DNA from 3 places in the Mycobacterium zoologicum genome. Region 1 is predicted to be linked to each of the others. Evidence: riboswitches for the same ligand, from Rfam matches in the RefSeq annotation. Region 1 holds a riboswitch; each other region holds the start of a gene.

Region 1 (6,566 bases):
GTGTTCCTGGCCAGCGAGGACGCCCGCTACATCACCGGACAGCACATCCGCGTCGATGCCGGTTCGCTGCTCAAGTGGCCCAACGGTCCGGGCGGATAGCCTCAGATCACGTTTCGCGGCAACGTGATCGGCAGATCCAGCGAGCTGAGCAGTCCCGGCGCGGCGTCCACCACATAGGGCACCGCGTTGACGACGCGCATCGCGGTGGCCGCCATCGCGCCCCGGCCGGCCCCGTGGCCTCGCGCATCACCCAGCGTCATCGCGCAGGAGATGTCCGGATCGCCGTCGATGTCCACCCGGTAGGTGGCGTCGCAGTCCGAGGCCGGCCAGTCCGGGGCGACGTCGCGTGCCATCCGGATGATGTGCTCGACCACCAGGGCCTCCCGGCCGTCGACGACTCCGGCCGCCCGGGTGCACACCGCACCACATGTTCCCGCCGGGATGGTTCCGAACGCGACCTCGATATCGCGGTGGGTCACTCGGCGGTCCAGCGAGCCGCGGATCTGCTGGATCTGAACCCCCAATCCCTGCGCCATCAGATGAATCGGTGCCCCCCAGGCCATTTCGATGAACCCCGGGGTGCTCAGCATCGGCTCGAAGTCCAGCGGCCGGGCGAATCCCATCCCGTTCATCATCACCTCGGCGACCGGGTAGTGGTCATTGAGTGCGATCTCACGCACCGTCACCGAGCGGATCGTCTTGGACTGGGTCGCCAACAGCAGCGCCAGCTGATCGGACCCGAACCCGGGAAAGATGCCCGACACATAGAACGACGCTGCACCGGCAACGGCCGCCTCCTGAAGCTGCCGGCGCCACTGCGGGTGGAAATAGCTCGGCGGATATACCAGGCTGGTCGATGACGTCGAGACGACGTTGATGCCGGCCGCCAGCAGCCGCAGATAGTCGGGCACCGCGCCGGCGTCGCGTTCGGGACCGCTCGCGGCATACACCACGCAGTCGGGCCGCAGCGCGATCAGCGCATCGGCGTCACCGGTCGCCGCTACCCCCAGGGGCTTCCCACCGGCGAGTTCACCGGCGTCTCGCCCCGCCTTGTGCGGCGAATGAACCCAGACGCCAACGAGTTCCAGATCAGGCCGATGCCGGATCGCCTCGATGGCGATGGAGCCGACACCCCCGGTCGACCACACGACGATACGAGTCGGGTCAGTCATGGTTTCCCTTCGTTGCGGGCCGACACCGCGCGTTCCAGGTACGGCCACGCGAGAGCGGGCGGCAGCCCGCCACACAACGGCAGCAGCGGCAGGCTGCCACCGGACCGCAACTGCGCGGCCGCCTCGGCCACGGTGAAGACGCGGTAGGGGCCCGGCGTCGCCCGCAGCTCGGCCACACTGGCGGCCGGTGAAATGCTCGCCACCGTGCGATCCCCGTGCCGGTAGGCCGCGGCGGTCACGGCGTCGTGCAACAGGTACGGGCCCAGCTCGTCCCAGGCCTTGTCCACGTCGTCGGCGACGAATACCGTCGTCGGCGCATCGACGTCCGGGAGCCGCAGGGGGCCCGGTTCACGTCCGTGGTTTCGGCACTGCGATTCGTAGGCTTCCCTCAAAGCAGCCGAGTTCGTCTGAGCGATGAACCCCAGACCGTGGCGGGCGGCCCGCTTCGCCGCCGCCGCACTTCCGCCGGCCACCATGATGTGCGGGCCGCCTGGCGTCACGCACGGCGGCGTGATGTGAATACGGCGCCCCTGATGGATGACCGGCTCGCCCCGTAACAGCTGCAGCAGCAGCGCCAGTTTCTCGTCGGCCAGCCGCCCACGCCGGCTCATGTCCGCGCCGAAGTGTTCGTACTCCGGTGCGCGGTGACCGATACCGAAGGCGTAGGCGACGCGGCCGTTGCTGATGATGTCGAGCACGCTCATGTCTTCGGCCAGCCGCACCGGATCCCAGAACGGAAGGACCACCGCGGCAAGCAGAATCGGCAGCACCTGCGTTCGGGCGGCGATCGCCGAAGCCAGCAGCAACGGAGACGGCAGGTGCCCGTCCTCGGTGCCGTGATGCTCGGAGACAACGGCGGCCATCGCGCCGCGGGATTCGGCCCACGCGCACATTTCCAGTGCCGCGGCGTACAACTCGCCACTGGGCGCACCCGTGGCGGGCGCCCGCATGTCGAAGCGCAGCGTGAACATCCGCACGACTATAACCTAATATTTGTTCACATCGTTGGGTTTCGCTCGCGACCCAGCTTCTGACGATCGACGGGTAGCGTCGAAGCCATGGCACGCATTGTGATCATCGGGGGCCACGGCAACGTCGCCCTGCTGCTCAGTCCCATCCTTGCCGACGCCGGTGAGGAGGTGACGTCGATCTTCCGCAACCCCGACCACTCCGAGGAGGTCGCCGTCACCGGGGCGGTTCCGGTGGTGGCCGACATCGAGCAGCTCGACACCGACGCGCTGGCCGAACTGTTGACCGGCCACGACGCGGTGGTGTTCTCCGCCGGCGCCGGCGGCGGGAACCCGGCACGCACCTATGCCGTCGACCGCGACGCCGCGATCCGCACCATCGATGCCGCGGCGAAGGCAGGAGTCCGGCGGTTCGTCATGGTGTCCTACTTCGGCGCCGGCCCCGACCACGACGTCCCCGAAGACGACCCGTTCTACCCGTACGCCGAGGCCAAGGCCGCCGCCGACGCCCACCTGCGGGCCACCGACCTGGACTGGACGGTGCTGGGGCCGAGCCGGCTCACCCTCGAGCCCGCCACCGGAGAGATCGCTGTCGGACCGGACACCGGCAAAGGGCAGGTGTCGCGCGGCAACGTCGCGCTGGTGATCGCTGCCTGCCTGACCGACGCGTCGACAATTCGCCGCACCATCGAGTTCAACGACGGCACGATGCCCATCTCCGAGGCGCTCGCGGCCGGGTAATCTCGATCACGCAACTGGTTTGCCGATACCCCCGCGGTCTCGGCATCGAGCGCAACGCGGTTTTCCGTGGAGCGCGAGAGGGAACCCGGTGAGAATCCGGGACTGTCCCGCAGCGGTATGCAGGAACGACCGCCGTCATAGGCACTGGTCACGGGTCCGTGACTGGGAAGCGACGGCCATTAGGAGCACCGTGAGGTGCGCGCCTGCGAGTCCGAAGACCTGCCTGTTGTGCCGGGCGCGCCGCGCCCGGCGGATCAACGCCTCGCGGAATGGGCGTCTGGTTTTGATGGTTATAGTGCGTTAAATTGCACAGACCGGATTGGCTGGACACCCACCAGGCGGTGACCCACCTCTCCGAATCGAAGGATTGCACTATGACCGCTCAACCGTTCAGCGCCACCGTTCTCGGTTCACCCAGAATCGGGCCCCGCCGCGAACTCAAGCGCGCGACCGAGAGCTACTGGGCCGGCCGGATCGGCCAAGACGAGCTCAAGAAGGTGGCCGCCGGCCTGCGCCGCGACACCTGGGCGCAGCTGGCCGCCGCCGGCCTGGACTCGGTGCCGGTCAACACGTTCTCCTACTACGACCAGATGCTCGACACCGCGGTGCTGCTCGGCGCACTGCCGGAGCGGGTGGCCGGTGTGGCCGACGAGTTGGACCGCTACTTCGCCGCAGCCCGCGGCAACGCCGACATCGCACCGCTGGAGATGACGAAGTGGTTCGACACCAACTACCACTACATCGTCCCGGAGATCGGCCCGGACACAAAGTTCGCGCTCAACCCGGCCAAGGTACTCGCTGAGCTCAAAGAGGCTCAAGAGCAAGGCATTCCGGCTCGCCCGGTGATCATCGGACCGCTCACGTTCCTGCTGCTGAGCAAGGCCGTCGACGGGGCCACCACGCCGATCCTGCGCCTGGATGAGCTGACCGACATCTACGCCGAGCTGCTGTCCACGCTGGCCGGCGCCGGCGCGCAGTGGGTGCAGATCGACGAGCCGGTGCTGGTCACCGACATCGCCGCCGACGCCCCCGCCCTGGCCGAGCAGGTCTACCACCGCCTCGGCGCGCTGCGCGACCGGCCGTCGCTGTTCGTGGCCACCTACTTCGGCGACCCCGGCGCCGGGCTGGCGGCACTGGCCCGCACCCCGGTCGAGGCGATCGGTGTCGACCTGGTCTACGGGTCGGTGGATTCGGTTGTCGCCGAGCCTGAGCTGACGTCCAAGACGCTGGTCGCCGGCATCGTCGACGGTCACAACATCTGGCGCACCGACCTCCAGTCCGCCCTGGCCAAGCTGGAACGCCTGCTCGGCTCGGTCGGCACGCTGGCCGTGGGCACGTCGTGCTCGCTGCTGCACGTGCCCTACTCGCTGGAGCCGGAGACCGACCCGGCCCTGGACGACGGCCTGCGCAGTTGGCTGGCGTTCGGCGCCGAGAAGGTGACCGAGGTGGCCGTCCTGGCCCGCGCCCTGACCGAGGGCCGCGAGGCGGTGGCCGGCGCGATCGCTGCATCCGATGCCGCCGTGGCGTCCCGCAAATCGGATCCGCGGCTGAACAACGCCGATGTCCGCAGCCGGATCGCGGCGATCACCACCGCCGGGTCACACCGGGGCAGCGCCGCCGAACGCCGCGCCGCCCAGGACGAGCGACTGCACCTGCCGCCGCTGCCGACCACCACCATCGGCTCGTTCCCGCAGACCGTCGACATCCGCAAGGCCCGCGCCGCGCTGGTCGCCGGGGAGATCGACGAGACCGAGTACACCCGCCGGATGAAGGCGGAGATCGCCGACGTCATCACACTGCAGGAGGGCCTCGGCCTGGACGTGCTGGTGCACGGCGAGCCGGAGCGCAACGACATGGTGCAGTACTTCGCCGAGCAGTTGGACGGTTTCTTCGCCACCGCCAACGGTTGGGTGCAGTCCTACGGCAGCCGCTGCGTGCGTCCGCCGGTGCTGTTCGGTGACGTCTTCCGGCCACGCCCGATGACGGTCGACTGGGCCACCTACGCCCAGTCGCTGACCGACAAGCCGGTCAAGGGCATGCTCACCGGCCCGGTGACCATCCTTGCCTGGTCGTTCGTCCGCGACGACCAGCCGCTGGCCGACACCGCCGACCAGGTGGCTCTGGCGATCCGGGACGAGACGGTGGATCTGGAGGCCGCGGGCATCGCGGTGATCCAGGTCGACGAGCCCGCGCTGCGGGAGTTACTGCCACTGCGCAAAGCCGACCAGCAGAGCTACCTGGACTGGGCCGTCGGAGCGTTCCGGCTGTCCACCTCGGGGGTGACCGATGCAACCCAGATCCACACCCACCTGTGCTACTCCGAATTCGGCGAGGTCATCGGTGCGATCGCCGATCTGGACGCCGACGTCACCTCGATCGAGGCGGCGCGCTCGCACATGGAGGTGCTCGACGACCTCAATGCGATCGGGTTCTCCAACGGAGTCGGCCCGGGCGTCTACGACATCCACTCACCGCGCGTCCCGAGCACCGATGAGATGGCCGCGTCGCTGCGAGAGGCACTGGAGGCCGTTCCGGCACAGCGCCTCTGGGTCAACCCGGACTGCGGCTTGAAGACCCGCAAGACCGACGAGGTGACCGCGTCGCTGGCCAACCTGGTGGCCGCGGCGAAGCAGGCCCGCGCCGGGGTGTAGACGTGGCCTCGTGACCGCGGGTTGATCAACCCGCGGTCACGAGGACCAGTTTGCGGCCACCTCGATCAGCTGTAACTCGTTGGCGTGCAAAGCATCCGGATCGACACTGAAGTTCGGCGGGTACAGGATCGCCCAGTCGACGACACCGTCGTAGCGGCGCAACTGCTCGGCGACCTCTTCTTGGGTGCCGAACACCGCCCGCTCCTCGACCATTGCCTCGCCCGCCGCGATCACGCCGGCCGCGTCGCCGCGCATGACGGCCTCGCGGGCGGCGAACCGCTCGGCGGCGAACTGGCCGCCCGGGAACAGGGCGTCGTACCCCTTTGGCGTCGAATAGAACCCGACCTGGGACGCCGCATCCCGGCGGGCCGCGGACCGGTCCGTGCCGGCCGACGCCACGATCTGTGTCGTCATCAACAGCTGCCCAAGATCGCGGCCCGACCGCAGTGCACCCCTGGCCAGCAGCGGGGGCGCGATGTCGCGCAGGTAGTCCGCGGAGGCGATGGTGTGCCCGACGAATCCGTCCGCACACTCCCCCACCACGCCGACCATGTGCTCGCCCACCCCGGCCGCGAGAATCGGCATCGTGTCAGGCAGCGCGGTGCGCTCATAGTGCGCCATCGCGACCCGGTCGAACCTGCCCTCGAAGTGGAACGAGCCCTCGCGGTGGGCGATCAACCGGCGGATCAGATCGATCCGCTCCCGGACCTGCGGGGCGGGATGATCCATGGTGGCCCCATACCAGTCCTGGTTCATTCGGCGGGTGCTGCTGCCGACACCCAACACGAATCGGCCATCGGCGATCGCCTGGATGTCGGATGCCGACGATGCGAGTGCCAAGGCCGAGCGCGCGAAGAGCGGGGTCACGTTGGTGCCGATGATCGCCCGCTCCGAAGCCGCCGCGAACGCCGCCGCCCGGGTCAGACTGCTGCGGTTGTAGTAGTCGATCGTCCACAGCGAGTGCACGCCCGCGCGGTCGGCCGCCCGGACGATCTTCAGTGCCTGCGCGGGGTTCTCATCGACGACTACGAGCC
Region 2 (5,035 bases), on a different contig from region 1:
CCGGCGCCGGTCCGATGCTGGCGTCGGCGGCGGCGTGGACGGCGTTGAGTGCGGAGTACGCCGAGATCGCTCATGACCTGACCGCGCTGCTGGGAGCGGTGCAGGCCGGCGCGTGGCAGGGCCCGTCCGCCGAGGCCTATGTGGCGGCGAATGTGCCGTATCTGGCCTGGCTGGTGCAGGCCGGTGCCGCCAGCGCGGTGACCGCCGGCCAGCAGCAGACCGCGGCCACCGCCTACACCGCCGCGCTGGCGGCGATGCCGACGCTTGCGGAGCTGGCCGCCAACCACGCTGCGCACGCGGTGCTGGTGGGCACGAATTTCTTTGGCGTGAATGCGATTCCGATCGCGCTGAACGAAGCCGACTACGGCCGGATGTGGTTCCAGGCGGCCGCGGTGATGGCGACCTATCAGGCCGTGGCGGATGCCGCGGTGGCGTCGACGCCGCAGACCACCGCTTCGCCGCAGATCGTCAAGGCCGGCTCCGCCGACGCCAGCCAGTCGCAGCTGCCGCCGGATCGGCAGAACGACATCATGGACTGGCTGCAGAACAGCGGCTACACCGACTTCTACAACAACGTGCTGCAGCCGATGATCAACCAGCTGGCCGCCAACCCGTACCTCCAGTCGATCTTCTCCGGGTTCGATCCCTGGCTGACGCTGACCGGCAACCCGCTGAGCTTCCTGAGCCCCTACAACATCGCGTTCGCGTTGGGCTATCCGATGGACTTCGGGTCGTTCGCCGCCTACCTGTCGCAGACGTTCGCGTTCATCGGAGCGGACCTGGCCGCGGCGTTCGCCTCCGGAAATCCCGGCACGATCGCCTCGACGCTGCTGTTCACCGCGGTCGAGGCGATCGGGACGATCATCACCGATGTGATCGCCCTGCTCAAGACGCTGCTGGAGCAAGCCCTCGTGCTGATCCCGGTCATGCTGCCGATGTTGACGGCCGCGTTGCCGCTGGCGGTGGCGCCGCTGGCCGGGTTGGCGGGACTGTCGGGCCTGGCCGCCCTGCACGCCGTGCCGGTGGTCGCGGTGCCCCCGGTGCCCCCGCCGTTCGCCGGGTTGACGGTGGCACCCACGCCACCGGCTCCGGTGCCTGCCCCCGCTCCGGCCCCTGCGCCGGCTCCGGTGCCGGCCGCGGCTCCGCCTGCGCCCGCCGCGCCCCCGCCACCACCCGCCCCGCCGCTGTCACCGGGCGACAGCCTCGCCTACATGTACCTGGTCGCGGGCCTGAGCCAGCAGGCCCGCCGGGCCGCGGGCACCAGTGCCCGTCGCCGCAAGGCCCCGGAACCCGAGGCAGCCGCGGCTCCTGAGGAGGCCGCCGCCGCCGAGGAGAAGGCCAAGGTCCGCCGGCGCCGACGGGCCAAGCACGACATGCTCGGCCGCGGCCACGAGTACATGGACCTCGAGGATGACTTTTCACCGAGCGGCCTGACCGCGCTGTCCGGGGACGGGTTCGGCGGCGGTGTCACCACTCCTATGACGCCCGGCACATGGGCGCTGCAGTATCGCCAATAGCTGACCTAGCGTGCGATACTGCGCCAGTACGGCAACGATGGTGCAGGAAGCCGGTGTGAATCCGGCACGGTCCCGCCACTGTGATCGGGGAGCGACCCTCAACAGCCACGGCTCTTAACGGAGTTGGAAGGCGAGGCGAGCGTTGATCCGAGAGTCAGGACACTCACATCGTCGCATCCTGCGACCCGGGGCGGTGTACCCCGAGAGAGCTGATTCCCATTGTCTGCGCCTGTCTGGGTGGCGTCGCCGCCTGAAATCCATTCGACCCTGTTGTCCGCCGGTCCCGGTGCCGGCCCGCTGCTCGCCTCCGCGGCAGCCTGGACCTCCCTTTCCGTCGAATACACGACGATCGCCGACGAACTGACCGGTGTGCTGGCCGCGGTCCAGGCCGGTGCCTGGCAGGGGCCGGCCGCCGAGGCGTTCGTGGCCGCCAACGCGCCGTACCTGGCCTGGCTGTTGCAGGCCGGTGCCGACGGCGCGGCCACCGCCGCACAGCAGCAGACCGCGGCCGCCGCCTACACCAGCGCGGTGGCGGCGATGCCGACGATGGCCGAACTGGTGGCCAACCACGTCACCCACGCGGTGCTGGTCGGCACCAATTTCTTTGGGATCAACACCATTCCGATCACATTGAACGAAGCCGACTACGCCCGGATGTGGGCGCAGGCCGCCGCCGTGATGACCGCGTACGACGCCACCGCAACCACCGCGGTGGCGACGGTGCCGCAGCTCGAACCGGCGCCCACGGTGTTGAAGTCGCCGGGCAGCGCCGACGCCACCGACACCACCGCGCCGCAGCCGCCGCAGTGGTTCACCGACTTCGCGAACTGGCTCGAAAGTCTGGTGCCCAGCCCGCCCTATCCCGACAGCAGCCAGTACCCGCTGTACGCCGAACTGCAGGAGTTCTTCAACAAGATCGGCTTCACCGGCATCTCCGACCCGCTGGCGCAGTGGTTCGCCAGCCTGCAGGGCGGGTCGTCGCTGTTGCCGCCGCCCGGGGTGCCCGGATCCTGGCTGGCGTGGACCGGCAACCCGCTGAGCTATCTCAACCCCGGCAACCTGGCCTACATCTTCTCGGTGCCGCTGGACCCGGGCTCCTACTTCGCGTTCACCAGCATCGTGATCGTCGACGACCTGATCGCGATCATGTACACCGCGCTGTTCAACCCCCAGGGCCTGGGGCTGGTCATCCCGATGGCGATGGTCGAGATCGTCGGGTCCACGATCGGCAACACCATCCAGGTGCTGAACTACTTGGTCACCCAGACGGCGCTACTACCCGCACTGTTGCCTGCGCTGGCCGCCACGACGGTGCTGGCCCCGGCGGGGGTGCTCGGCGGTCTGGGCATCGGCGCGCTGGCGCATCATGCGTTGGCGGTCCCGACGCCGCCGCCCGCCCCGCCGACGCCCGGGCTGGCGATGGCCCAACCGCCGGCTCCATCACCCGCGCCGGCTCCCGCGCCGGCGCCGGCTCCTGCGCCAACCCCCGCACCGGCCGCGGCCCCCGCGCCGCCGCCCGCAGCCCCGCCACCGACCCCGGCCGGGCCGCCGTCGGTGACCATGCCGGCCTACATGTACATGGTCGGCGGCCTGGACATGGGCGCCCGACGGGCGTCAGGGACCAGCGCCCGCAAGAAGGCGGCCTCGAAGCCGGTCGGCGCCGAGGTTCCCGCAGCCGAATCCGCGGAAGAGGTTGCGCCGCAGCGGCGCCGGCGCCGCGCGAAGGTCGGCATGCTGGGGCGCGGTCATGAGTACATGGACCTGGAACAGGATTTGACGCCCGAGCCCGTCGGGGTCTCTGCCTCGGCCCGGGATGCCGGCGGGTTCGCCGGCAGCACCCACCGGGTCGCCGCCGCGCACCCGGCCGGGCTGACCGCACTGGCCGACGACGGATTCGGCGGCGGGGCGGTCAGCCCGATGATGCCCAACACCTGGCCGGGCGTCGAGCCTTGCTAACCGCGGTGCCTGTTGCGGCGGTCCAGCTTCGGCTCTCCTTCGTCGAGCCTTGCTAACCGCGGTGCCTGTTGCGGCGGCCCAGCTTCGGCTCTCCTTCGTCGAGCCTCGCTAACCGCCGCAGCGGATCCGATTCCCGCTGCGGTCCAACGGGTCCGGGCCCAGGCCCAGGTAGCGCTCGCGCAGCTTGTCCCACAGTTCCAGCTGGCCCCACTCGGGCTCCTCGCGCATCTGCTGGTCGTTGGTCAGGAACGGGTTCGGCAGCATCAGCGTCATCATCTGCTCGTCGCGTCCGTTGTACAGTCGCACGCCCCACGACATCGGGTTGCCGTCCTTGCCGATCCGCCGGTACAGCTCGGCGCGGGTGCAGCGGCGAATGCGGCCCAGCTCCGAGCCGCTGGCCCGGTGCTTGCCGATGCACAGGTGAAAGTGCCAGCGGCCGAAATCAACTGTGGCGTAACCGTCGAGCATCGCGATCTTGCGCGGCGCGTTGGGTGCTGCCACCTCCCAGGCGGCGCCCTGCATGATGATGCCGAACCAGATCTCGTCCCAGTACTCGTCGAAGCACAGGTGCAGCAGGTCCAGCAGACTCTGCTGGTCGGTGGGCAGCGGCCACAGTTGTTCGCGGCCCCGGTCTTCGGTGTCGACGATCGGGGGATCGGCAACTACGGCGGTGGTGGTTTCGGTCATGGGGATTCCTTCCTAATCGTGTGAACGAGCTTGAGGTTTGTGGGTGAGCGCGCAGTCGATGCACAGCCCACCGCCCGGTGTGCGGTAGAACAGGCAGCAGGTGGCACGCCGATAGTCGGTACCGGATTCGTCGAAACGGATGGTGTCGCAGAGACTTTCGTCGGCGCACACGGCGCGGGCCAGCTCCCAGGATGGGTCGGTCGCCAGCGGTGCGCCGTGATGCCGGTGTAGGGCGCGCGCGGCGCCCAGCACGGCGGAGGCGGCGTTGCCGCGCAGCAGCTTCTCCGAGATCGGGCCGAGCCGTCGCACCGCCGCGGTCAGCGGGATCAGGTGCCGGCGCAGCACCTCCTCGGCCAGCAGCGAATCGAGCCCCGGCCCTTGCCAGGCCACCGGTTTCGGCAGGTGCAGCCGTACCGTACCGCAGGATTGGGTGTACCAGAGCTCGTCGGGATCCAGATCCAGCAGCAGGCCGTGCTCGGCGAGCCCGCCCAGCCCGATCGACCACAGCCGCGCCGCGAACCCGAGGAAGAACGTCGACGCCGCGACCCGGTGATCCGGCGCCCCGATGCGCTCCCGCACGGCTGCGACGGCGTCGTCGAGCAGTTCCGGGTCGGTGTAGAGCTGGGTCACCGGGCGCCAGCCACCGCCCTCGACCGCTCCGGTTGAGACCGCGAAATACGGTGTTACGCACGATAGTTCGGCCAGCGCGGCCGCCGCCTGATCCGGCGGCACGCAGCTGTGTCCGGCCGCGGGCCGGGCACGCAGCAACTGTGGCAGGTCGCGCAAGGCGCTGACCGTGGTCGATGCGGCCCGACGCATCGTGATCGCTTCGGGATCGGTTGCGGTGACCAGAATCTCGGCCGGCTCACGCACCT
Region 3 (6,566 bases), on a different contig from region 1:
TCGGGCGCCACCACATAGTCGACCGACCGCAGCGTGTCGGCGACCTCGGCCGTGACGTGCTGGGGTCCCATGCCGACACCGAGAATCCAGACTTTCACCGGTCCTCCAGATCCCCTTCGACGTCGAGATAGGCCTGCTGCAACGCCGCCATGGTCGCCGGGTCCGGTTGCGCCCACAGACCACGATCTGCTGCCTCTTTCAGCCGCTCCACGATGCCCTGCAGCGCCCACGGGTTGGATTTGTCCAGGAACTCGCGGGTTTCCGGATCGAGCACATACTCGGCGGCGAGCTTCTCATACATCCAGTCGTGCACCACCCCGGCGGTGGCGTCGAACCCGAACAGGTAGTCGACCGTCGCGGCGAGCTCGAACGCGCCCTTGTAGCCGTGCCGGCGCATCGCGGAGATCCAGCGCGGGTTGACCACCCGGGCCCGGAACACCCGGGCGGTCTCCTCGGCCAGTGTGCGGGTGCGGACGGCGTCCGGTGACGTCGAGTCCCCCACGTAGGCCTTCGGGTCGGCTCCGGTGAGCGCACGCACGGTCGCGATCATGCCACCGTGGTAGACGAAGTAGTCGTCGGAATCGGCGATGTCGTGTTCGCGGGTGTCGATGTTCTTGGCGGCCACCTTGATCCGGCGGTAGTTGGTGCGCATGTCATCGGTTGCGGCGACGCCGTCCAGTCCGCGGCCGTAGGCGAACCCGCCCCAGGTGGTGTAGACCTCGGCCAGGTCCTTGTCGTCACGCCAGGTGCCGGATTCGATCAGCTGCAGGATTCCGGCCCCGTAGGAGCCCGGCGCTGAGCCGAAGACCCGGGTGGTGGCCCGGCGCAGGTCGCCGTGGGACGCCAGATCCGCGCGGGCGTGCGCGGCCACGAAGTTCTGATCGTCGGGCTCGTCGAGGGTTGCCACCATCTGCACGGCGTCGTCGAGCATGGTCACCACATGCGGGAAGGCGTCCCGGAAGAATCCCGAGATGCGTACCGTCACATCGATTCTGGGCCGTCCTAGCTCGTCCAGCGAGACTATCTCCAGCCCGCATACCCGCCGGGAGGCCTCGTCCCATTCCGGGCGTACCCCCAGCAGCGCCAGCACCTCGGCGACGTCGTCTCCGGAGGTACGCATCGCCGAGGTTCCCCACACCGACAGCCCCACCGACTCCGGATAGCCGCCGGTGTCGTCGAGGTAGCGCCGCACCAGGGAGTCGGCCATCGCCTGCCCGGTCTGCCAGGCCAGCCGGGACGGCACCGCGCGCGGGTCGACGGTGTAGAAGTTGCGCCCGGTGGGCAGCACGTTGACCAGACCGCGCAGCGGTGAGCCGGACGGGCCGGGCCGCACGAACCCGCCAGCCAGCGCGTGCAGCACCGAGTCGAGTTCGGCCGTGGTGCCGGCCAGCCGCGGAACCACCTCGGTGGCGGCGAATCTCAGCACCCGACACACCTCGGGATCGGGATGCGCCGAATCGGCCACCGCCGCATCCCAACCCGCCGCCTCCATCGTCTCGACCAGGTCTCGGGCGCGCTGCTCGATCTCGTCGACCGCCACCACCGGCGCGTCTTCTTTCAGGCCGAGCGCCGCCCGCAGCCCGGGCACCGCGTGGTCCACCCCGCCCCACACCTGCGGGGCGCGCAGGATCGCCAGCACCAGGTTCACCCGCGCCGGCCCGGTCGGGGCGCCACCCAGAACATGCAGGCCGTCACGGATCTGCGCGTCCTTGATCTCGCACAGCCAGCCGTCCACGTGCAGCAGGAAATCGTCGAACTCCTCATCCTCGGGCCGCTCATCCAGACCCAGGTCGCGGTGCATCTCCGCCGCGCGCATCAGGTTCCAGATCTCGCCGCGGATCGCCGGCAGCTTGGCCGGGTCCATCGTGGCGATGTTGCCGTACTCGTCGAGCAGTTGCTCCAGCCGGGCGATGTCGCCGTAGGACTCCGCGCGCGCCATCGGCGGGATCAGGTGATCGACGATCACCGCGTGGGCCCGGCGTTTGGCCTGAGCCCCCTCGCCGGGATCGTTGACCAAAAACGGGTAGATCAGCGGCAGGCCGGCGATCATGGCGTCGGTGGCGCAGCTCGCCGACAATGCCGCGGTCTTGCCGGGCAGCCACTCCATCGAGCCGTGCTTACCCAGGTGGATCACCGCGTGCGCACCGAATCCCTGTGCCAGCCAACGGTAGGCGGCCAGGTAGTGGTGACTCGGCGGCAGGTCGGGATCGTGGTAGATCGCCACCGGGTTCTCCCCGAACCCGCGGGGCGGCTGGATCATCAGCACGATGTTGCCGGATCGCAGTGCGGCCAAAACGATCTCACCGGCCTCGTTGACGAACAGTTTGCCCGGTGCCGGGCCCCACGCCGTCGTCATGGCTTCACGCAGGTCGTCGGGCAGCTCCGCGGTCCAGTCGGCGTACTGCTGCGCGGTTACCCGGACCTGCGCGTCGGTCAGTTGCGCCGCGGACAACCAGTCCTCGTCCTGGCCGCCGGCCTCGATCAGGGTGTGGATCAACCGGTCCCCGGCCAGCGTCTCGCCGTCAGAACCCAGCACACCGAAGCCGTCCCCGACGTCATAGCCCGCCGCGGCCAGCCGGTGCAGCAGCCGCACCGCTGAGGCCGGGGTGTCCAGGCCGACGGCGTTGCCCACCCGGGAGTGCTTGGTGGGATAGGCCGAGAGCACCAACGCGAGTTTCTTCTCGGAATTCGGGATATGGCGCAGCACAGCATGGTTCACGACCACACCGGCGACCCGGGCGCAGCGCTCGGCGTCGGCGGTGTAGTGTGGCAGCCCGTCGTCGTCGATCTCCTTGAAGGAGAACGGCACCGTGATGATCCGGCCGTCGAACTCCGGGATGGCGATCTGGGTGGCCGAATCCAGCGGGGTCACGCCGTCGTCGTTGGCCTCCCAGTCCGCCCGCGACGAAGCCAGGCACAACCCCTGGAACACCGGGATGTCCAGCGCGGCAATCCGTTCGATGTCCCACGCGCCGTCGTCGTCGCCGGCGCTGACCGTCGCGGTGGCGTTGAGTGCCCCGCCGGCCGCCAGCATGCAGACCACCACGGCGTCCAGCGTCCCCAGCGCGTCGTAGAGCTCGTCGCCGGCGTTGCGCAACGACGCGGCGAAGATCGGCACCCCGACAGCCCGGCCGGTGGCGTCGATCGCGTCGGCCAAAGCGTGCGCGAAGCCGGCGTTGCCGCTGACCTCGTGCGCCCGGTAGTAGAGCACCCCGACCCGCACGGCGTCGGGAACCTCGGCGGCGGGCGATCGCTGGGCGTATCCCCACTCCGGGATCACCGCCGGTTCGTCGAAGCCCTCACCGGTGAGCAGCACGGTGTCGCACAGGAACGCGTGCAGCTGCGCCAGGTTGGCCGGCCCGCCCTCGGCGAGGTAGGCGTGTGCCTGCGCGGCCAGGCCGATCGGGACCGTCGAACACTCCATCAGCTCGGCGTTGGGCGAGCGTTCCCCGCCGAGCACCACCAGCGGCAGGCCCGTGGCACGCAGCAGCTTCAGTTCGTCGGCGATCTCGGCCGAAGAACCGAGGATTCGCAGCACCACGACGTCTGTGCCGTCGAGCAGCGGCGCGATGTCGTGGCGCGCCGGGTTGCCGAGCCGGTAGGCCGCGCCGCTGGCCCTCGCGGACAGCAGGTCGGTGTCGGACGTGGACAGGAGCGCAATGCGCCGCATAGCCGGTTCCTCCTGGGGGTTCGCGCCCCGCATAGTCGGATGTCCCGCGGCCAGTATCTGGCTAACACAGTGGCGGAACCGCGCCGGATTTGAAATGGATTCTCACCGGACTTCCTGACGCCACGAGACGGCGGCCAGCCTATCCCAGCACGGCATGCAACAATGTCGCCGGTAAGGCGATGACGACAGTGAGGAAGCCGGTGCGAATCCGGCGCGGTCCCGCCACTGTCATCGGGGAGTGACCCTCATCAGCCACGGCCCGCCGCCTGTGGGGCTGGAAGGCGAGGCGAACGGTGATCCGAAAGCCAGGAGACTCACGTCATCGCGTCCTGCGAACCGGGGCGGTGTACCCCGAGGAAGCTGATGCGCGCCCATGTCCCGTGCGTTGCGGGTAGCACTTGCGCTGGTCACGATGCTGGCCGGCTGCTCGGCCGAGCATGCCACCGTCCCCGACGGCGCGCGTGCCGGTTGCATCACCGACTTCGATCCGGCCGTCGACTACTTCCCGGACAAGTCGACGCTGTCCGAGGCCACCAACTTCCGCATCGAATACCACCGCAGCTACCAGGTCCTGACCGTCGAGCGTCCCTACCTCGGCGGCAAGCCGGTGTCGTATGTGCTGGTGCGCTGCGGCGCGCCGGCCCCCGAGCTGTCCGGCGAGTTGGCCCGCGCCCAACAGGTCAGCGTCCCGGTGCACAGCCTGTATTCGGGCTCCACCACCCACCTGGCGATGATCACCGAACTCGGCCAGGCCGGCGTCGTCACCGGCGTGGCCAGTCCTGCCGCGGTCGCCGACGCGGCGATCCGCAGCCGCATCGATGCCGGTGCGATCGTCGGGTACGCCCCGGGTGGGCAGGTCAACATCGAGACCGTGTTGCAGGCCGGCCCCGATGTGCTGGTCACCCAGGGCATGGACGATCCCGGTTATCCCAAGCTGCGCGAGGCCGGAATCCCGGTGGTCGCCGACGCCGAATGGCTGGAGCCCACCCCGCTGGGCCGCGCCGAATGGATCAAAGTGTTTGCGGCACTGACCGGTACCGAACACCAGGCCGAGCAGACCTACCGCATGATCCGCGATGGGTACCACGCGCTGAGCGCCCGGGCCGCTGGGGCCTCGAAAGCCAAACCCGTCGACGTACTGGTGGGCACCATGTATTCGGGCAACTGGTCGATGCCCACCGGCGCGAGCTACTCCGGCCGGCTGGTCGCCGATGCCGGCGGGACCTATCCCTGGCTGAGCGACACCGGCGCGCAGAGCCGGCAGCTGAACTTCGAATCGGTCTACGCCCGGGCTGGCGGCGCACCGCTGTGGCTGGTCACAGACGACTGGAAAGCGTTGAGCGACGCGGTTTCCCAGGACAGTCGCTACGGCGAGCTCGCCGCGGTCCGCAGCGGTCAGGTGTGGTCGGGCACCAAGGCCGTCGACCAGAACGGCCGCAACACCTACTGGGAACGCGGCACGGCGCGGCCGGATCTGCTGCTCGGCGACCTGGTGGCGATCCTGCATCCCGAGTCGGCACCCGGCCACGAGTTCGCGTTCTACCGTCAGGTCCCGCGATGAAGGCCCGCACCCCGCTGGTATTGGCGGGCCTGGCCGTCGCGGTGGTAGTGCTGGCGCTGCTGGGTCTGGCGCTCGGTCCGGTCCGGGTGCCGCTGGCCGACACCGTGCGGGTGCTGCTCGGTGCCGACGCCTCCGACCCGCGCTGGCAGGTGATCGTGGCGAACATGCGGCTGCCCCGGGTGCTCACCGCGCTGGCCGCCGGGGCCGCGCTGGGGGTCTCCGGGCTGCAGCTGCAGACCCTGTTCCGCAACACCCTCGCCGACCCCTACATCCTCGGGGTCAGTTCCGGCGCCAGCCTCGGCGTGGCGCTGGTGGTGCTGCTCGGCGGGAGCGCCGGCTTCGGCGCCGGTATGGCCGGGGCCGGCCGCGGTGGGGCGGTGATCGCGGCCGCGGTGGGCGCGGCGGTGATGCTGACGCTGGTGCTGGCGCTGTCGCGCTGGACGCGTTCGGCGGCCACCCTGCTGCTCATCGGGGTGATGTTGGGCGCGGCCAGTACCGCGCTGGTGAGTCTGGCGATGGTCTACTCCGACCCGCAGCGGGTGCAGCAGTTTCTGCTGTGGGGGCTGGGCAGTTTCGCCGGCACCGGCTGGGGCGACCTGCAACTGCTGCTACCGCTGGTCGGGGTGGGGCTGGCCGCCGCCGCGCTGACGATCCGGCCGCTCAACGCCCTGCTGCTCGGCGAGAGTTACGCGGCCACCATGGGTATCAACGTCCGGCGGGCCCGGATGGTCACGGTCGGATCGGCCTCGCTGCTGGCGGGTGTGACGACGGCGTTCTGCGGACCGATCGCGTTCCTCGGCCTGGTGGTGCCACACGTGGCCCGCATCGCGGTCGGCACCTCCGATCACCGCGTGGTGGTGCCCGCGGTGACGTTGCTGGGTGCCGTCGCGGCGCTGTGCTGCGGGATCGTCAGCCAGGTTCCGGGCAGCGATCTGGTGATTCCGGTCAACGCGGTCACCGCGCTGGTCGGGGCGCCGGTGGTGATCACCGTTCTGCTGCGGGCCCGGCGAGGATCGGGGATGCCCACGTGACGCCCGCCGTGCAGCTGGCCGGCCTCGCGATCGGCTACCGCCATCGGCGCCGCTCGGTGACGGTGGCGGCCGGGCTTGACGCGCAGGCCCGCCGCGGCGAGCTGACGGTGCTGATCGGCCCCAACGGCGCCGGCAAATCCACCCTGATCCGCACCCTGGCCGGACTGCAGCCCGCGCTCGGCGGCCAGGTGCTGCTCGACGGCACGGACCTGACCACGCTGCCCCGTGACGAACTGGCGCGGCGGGTCGGAGTGGTGCTGACCGAACGGATCGACCCGGGCCTGCTGTCGGCTCGGGAACTGGT

Evidence for each region. Region 1 has a riboswitch for cobalamin ahead of metE (5-methyltetrahydropteroyltriglutamate--homocysteine S-methyltransferase). Riboswitches for the same ligand answer to the same signal wherever they lie in the genome.
Region 2: another riboswitch for cobalamin. It lies ahead of K6T84_RS14655 (PPE family protein); the one in region 1 lies ahead of metE (5-methyltetrahydropteroyltriglutamate--homocysteine S-methyltransferase).
Region 3: another riboswitch for cobalamin. It lies ahead of K6T84_RS14635 (ABC transporter substrate-binding protein); the one in region 1 lies ahead of metE (5-methyltetrahydropteroyltriglutamate--homocysteine S-methyltransferase).

The regions. Positions count from the first base shown of each region.
Region 1 is NZ_JAYJJS010000001.1:188,202-194,767, forward strand. It holds gene K6T84_RS00910 (mycofactocin-coupled SDR family oxidoreductase) at 1-99, shown strand, start outside; gene K6T84_RS00915 (NAD(P)H-dependent amine dehydrogenase family protein) at 102-1,172, opposite strand; gene K6T84_RS00920 (LLM class flavin-dependent oxidoreductase) at 1,169-2,143, opposite strand; gene K6T84_RS00925 (SDR family oxidoreductase) at 2,231-2,881, shown strand; cobalamin riboswitch at 2,921-3,122, shown strand; gene metE (5-methyltetrahydropteroyltriglutamate--homocysteine S-methyltransferase) at 3,256-5,532, shown strand; gene K6T84_RS00935 (LLM class flavin-dependent oxidoreductase) at 5,569-6,566, opposite strand, start outside.
Region 2 is NZ_JAYJJS010000017.1:33,611-38,645, reverse strand. It holds gene K6T84_RS14660 (PPE family protein) at 1-1,517, shown strand, start outside; cobalamin riboswitch at 1,519-1,702, shown strand; gene K6T84_RS14655 (PPE family protein) at 1,737-3,473, shown strand; gene K6T84_RS14650 (DUF7676 family protein) at 3,582-4,160, opposite strand; gene K6T84_RS14645 (ATP-binding cassette domain-containing protein) at 4,173-5,035, opposite strand, start outside.
Region 3 is NZ_JAYJJS010000017.1:26,485-33,050, forward strand. It holds gene cobF (precorrin-6A synthase (deacetylating)) at 1-98, opposite strand, end outside; gene cobN (cobaltochelatase subunit CobN) at 95-3,670, opposite strand; cobalamin riboswitch at 3,702-3,810, opposite strand; cobalamin riboswitch at 3,816-4,006, shown strand; gene K6T84_RS14635 (ABC transporter substrate-binding protein) at 4,044-5,231, shown strand; gene K6T84_RS14640 (FecCD family ABC transporter permease) at 5,228-6,262, shown strand; gene K6T84_RS14645 (ATP-binding cassette domain-containing protein) at 6,259-6,566, shown strand, end outside.